Regions from separate parts of the Streptomyces sp. NPDC048018 genome, predicted to be linked through region 1. Evidence: riboswitches for the same ligand, from Rfam matches in the RefSeq annotation. Region 1 holds a riboswitch; the other holds the start of a gene.
What was found. A riboswitch is a leader RNA that binds a small molecule or an ion and turns the genes downstream of it on or off. The one in region 1 is predicted to bind thiamine pyrophosphate.
Positions count from the first base shown of each region.

Region 1 (2,190 bases):
CAGTTCGGTGATGCCGGGCACCAGCTCGTGCGCGTCGCGCAGCAGCTCGTACATCCCGCCGGCGGTGACGGTGGTGTCCCAGCCGAGCTCCTCGCTGGTCGCGCCGACGACCAGCTCGCCGTTCTCGCGCGGCACGAGGTAGACGTGGCTGCCGCGGACGACCGCGCGGACGGTACGGGAGAGGAACGGCGCGTACGCGGGCGGCACCCGCAGCCGCAGCACCTGGCCCTTCACCGGCCGCACGGGCGGCACGACCTCCGCCGGCACGCCGTCGAGCCGGCCGCTCAGGCTGCCCGCGGCCAGCACCACCTGCTCCGCGGCCGGCTCGGTCCCGTCGGCCAGGAGCGCGCCGCGGGCCCGGTCCCGCACCACCGTCAGCCGCCGGGCCGGGGACCGGTGGAAGACCACGCCGGCCCGCTCGCAGGCCGCCACCAGGGCGTCGGCGAGGCGGCGCGGGTCGACCTGGTGGTCGCCGTCCACGCGCAGCCCGCCCCGTACGCCCGGAGCCAGCATGGGCTCCAGGCGGCGGCACTCGCGGCCGTTGAGCCACTCCGAGGCGAGCCCGCAGCGGGTCTGCAGGGCGTGCAGTTCCCGCAGATGGGCCCGGTCGTCGGCGTCGAGCGCGACGGCGAGGGTGCCGCAGGCGCGGTAGCCGACGTCGTGTCCGGTGGCCTCGGCGAGCTCGGCGGCGAAACCGGGGTAGCGGCGGGCCGACTCCAGATTGAGCCCGAGCAGGGTCTCCTCGCCGTAGTGGAGTTCGGTGACCGCGGCGAGCATGCCGGCCGCCACCCGGGCCGCCCCGCCGCCCGGTTCGGGGTCGGCCACGGCGGTGCGCAGTCCGCGCTGCGCGGCGCGCCAGGCCGTGACCAGGCCGATGACGCCGCCCCCGATGACGAGGACGTCGGATGTGGTGCGTGTACGCGACATGGGCGTCCAGCCCCTCCCTTCGCCGGCATGACCCGGATCAGGTTCGTACGGTCGGAGGCCGGACAGCCTCCCTCTCAGCCCGGTCGTCCGGGCTCCCGCGAGTGCTTTACGGCGGCCAGACTAGCCGCAGCGGACGGAGCGCCGCAGGATCCCCTCCTTCCTGACGGCCCGTCAGGTGCGTAAGGTGGGTGGGTGAGCGAGCGGAGGCGGACACAGGTGAGCGAGCAGCAGACCCCGGCGGACGAGCGGCGCACGCCGCGCCCGGCCGGGCGGCACGTCGTGATCGCGGGCGCCGGGATGGCGGGCGTCCAGACCGCCGTGGCCCTGCGCGAACAGGGCTTCGACGGCCCCGTCACCCTCATCGGCGCCGAGCCCCACCAGCCCTACGACCGCCCGCCGCTCTCCAAGGCCGTCCTCCTCGGCACGGCCGAGGGCTCCGCCTTCGACGTCGACTTCGAGGCCCTCGACCTCGACCTCCGCCTCGGCGTCGAGGTGACCCGCCTGCGCCCCGCCGACCGCGAGGTCGACACCGAGAGCGGCCCCGTCCCGTACGACACGCTCGTCGTCGCGACCGGCGCCCACCCGCTCACCCTGCCCGGCAGCGAGGGGGTCCCCGGAGTCCACCTGCTGCGCACCCTCGACGACGCCGCCCGGCTCAGGCCCGTCCTGGAGCGCCGCCACGACATCGTGGTCGTCGGCGCCGGGTGGATCGGCGCCGAGTTCGCCACCGCCGCCCGCCAGGCCGGCTGCGCCGTCACCGTCGTCGAGGCCGCCGGCCGTCCGCTCGCCGGCGCGCTGCCCGCCGAGGTCACCGCCCCCATGGGCGCCTGGTACGCGGAGAGCGGCGCCGAACTCCGCCTCCACGCGCGCGTGGAGCACGTCGAGGAGGGCCGCGTGGTCCTCACCGCCGACTCCACCGACTTCGGTGCCACCGGCGCGCCGCGCGAGCTGCCCGCCGACGCCGTCGTCGTCGGCATCGGCGCCCGCCCCGCCACCGGCTGGCTGGAGGACTCCGGCATCGCCCTGGACCCCAGCGGCGCGCTCACCGCCGACGACCGGCTGCGCACCTCGCTGCCCGACGTGTACGCCGTCGGCGACTGCGCCTCCTTCCCCTCCGCCCGCTACGGCGAGCGGCTCCTCGTCCACCACTGGGACAACGCCCTCCAGGGTCCCCGCACCGTCGCCGCCGACATCCTCGGCGCGGCCGTCGCGCCCTACGACCCGGTTCCCTACTTCTGGTCGGAGCAGTTCGGCCGCTTCGTC
Region 1 covers NZ_JBIDBK010000002.1:354,815-357,004, reverse strand. Annotated here, with positions in the region: gene thiO (glycine oxidase ThiO) at 1-927, opposite strand, end outside; TPP riboswitch at 925-1,036, opposite strand; gene ACGF1Z_RS07445 (NAD(P)/FAD-dependent oxidoreductase) at 1,144-2,190, shown strand, end outside.

Region 2 (2,190 bases), on a different contig from region 1:
CTTCCGGTCGACGTCGGTGACCGAGTACTGCAGGTCACGCGGCGCGTCGGGGGCGTACGCGACCACCACGCCCTGCCCCTCGTCGAGTTGCCGCGGCGCGTCCGGCTGCACGATCTCGGTGAAGGTGCGGCCCTTCTCCGGGCCGGTGGTGACCGTGACGGTCGCCTTCTCGCACTGCCCCTGCTGCCCGTTCACCGCCTCGCGTCCCTCCGGGGTGGAGGTGTCGCCGGTCGGCGGGACCTGGGCGGCGTTCACGTCCTTGCAGTCGACGTGCTGGACGGCGGTGACCCTGCCCTGCTCGGTCTGCCGGTCGAAGCCGACCCCCGTGCGCTGGTGCCCCGGGGTGCTCCCCGGCCACAGCACCAGCAGCCCGACGACGACGGCGGTCGCGAAGGGGATGAGGACCGCGGCGATGACCTTGCGCAGATGCCGGGAGACGGGCGCGGCGGGCCCGTGGCTGTGCGTGTGACCGTGCCCGTGGCTCCCGCTCCCCCCACCGCCGCCTCCGTGGCCCGGCCCGTCGGAACGGTCCTCGCGGCCCGGTCCCGGCCCGTTCGGGTCCCGGTCCACGAGGCCCTGACCAGGCCCGTGGTCGTGCCCGTGGGGGTGCCCGTGGCCGTGCGGTTCGTGGGGCTGATGCGTCGAAGTCACCGACCGATCATCGCAAGAACAGCCGGGGGCCCACTGTTCAGCACGCCAGAGAGGGCGCTAGCGTGGTGGCACCTTTGCACACGCGGGAGCTCGGAGCACCGGGCTGAGAGGGCGCTGATCACCGTACGCGCGTACCGATGTACGTACGGGAGGAGGCTGCGCCGACCGCCGAACCTGTTACCGGGTAATGCCGGCGTAGGGAGATTCGGTCTTATGACCATTCAGGATGCACGCACGCCTGCCTCCGACCAGACGGACGCCCCGAACGGCCGGGGCGAGCGCACGCCGGGCTGGCACAAGGGATACGTCGAGGGCTCCCGCCCCGACATCCGGGTGCCCGTCCGTCAGGTGCACCTCACCAACGGCAAGGACGTGACGCTGTACGACACGTCCGGTCCGTACACCGACCCCACCATCGACACCGACGTCCGGCGCGGCCTGCCGCCCCTGCGCGAGAACTGGATCATCGCGCGAGGCGACACCGAGGAGTACCCGGGGCGTCCCGTCCGTCCCGAGGACGACGGCATCAAGCACACCGCGCCGCGCGGAGGCGGGCTGAAGAACCTCGACGCGGTCTTCCCGGGCCGCCCGCGGCTGCCCCGCAAGGGCCGCGACGGGCAGGCCGTCACGCAGCTCGCGTACGCCCGGCGTGGCGAGATCACGCCGGAGATGGAGTACGTCGCGATCCGCGAGAACGTCTCCCCCGAGGTCGTGCGGGAGGAGATCGCGGCCGGCCGCGCCGTGCTGCCGGCCAACGTGAACCACCCGGAGATCGAGCCGATGATCATCGGCAAGCGGTTCCTGGTGAAGGTCAACGCCAACATCGGCAACTCCGCCGTCACCTCCTCCATCGAGGAGGAGGTGGAGAAGATGACCTGGGCGACCAAGTGGGGCGCCGACACGGTCATGGACCTCTCCACCGGCCGCAACATCCACACCACCCGTGAGTGGGTGCTGCGCAACTCCCCCGTGCCGATCGGCACCGTGCCGCTCTACCAGGCCCTGGAGAAGGTCGACGGCAAGGCCGAGGAGCTCACCTGGGAGATCTACAAGGACACGGTGATCGAGCAGGCCGAGCAGGGCGTCGACTACATGACGGTGCACGCCGGCGTGCTGCTGCCGTACGTGCCGCTGACCGCCCGTCGCAAGACCGGCATCGTCTCGCGCGGTGGTTCGATCATGGCCGCGTGGTGCCTCGCGCACCACAAGGAGAACTTCCTCTACACGAACTTCGAGGAGCTCTGCGACATCCTCGCCGCGTACGACGTCACGTACTCGCTCGGCGACGGACTGCGGCCCGGGTCGATCGCGGACGCCAACGACGCGGCGCAGTTCGCCGAGCTGAAGACCCTCGGCGAGCTCAACACGATCGCCAAGCGCCACCACGTGCAGACCATGATCGAGGGCCCGGGTCACGTCCCGATGCACAAGATCAAGGAGAACATCGACCTCCAGCAGGAGATCTGCGAGGAGGCGCCGTTCTACACGCTCGGCCCGCTGACCACGGACGTCGCCCCGGCGTACGACCACATCACCTCG
Region 2 covers NZ_JBIDBK010000005.1:533,058-535,247, forward strand. Annotated here, with positions in the region: gene ACGF1Z_RS22355 (YibE/F family protein) at 1-651, opposite strand, end outside; TPP riboswitch at 724-870, shown strand; gene thiC (phosphomethylpyrimidine synthase ThiC) at 865-2,190, shown strand, end outside.
Region 2: another riboswitch for thiamine pyrophosphate. It lies ahead of thiC (phosphomethylpyrimidine synthase ThiC); the one in region 1 lies ahead of thiO (glycine oxidase ThiO).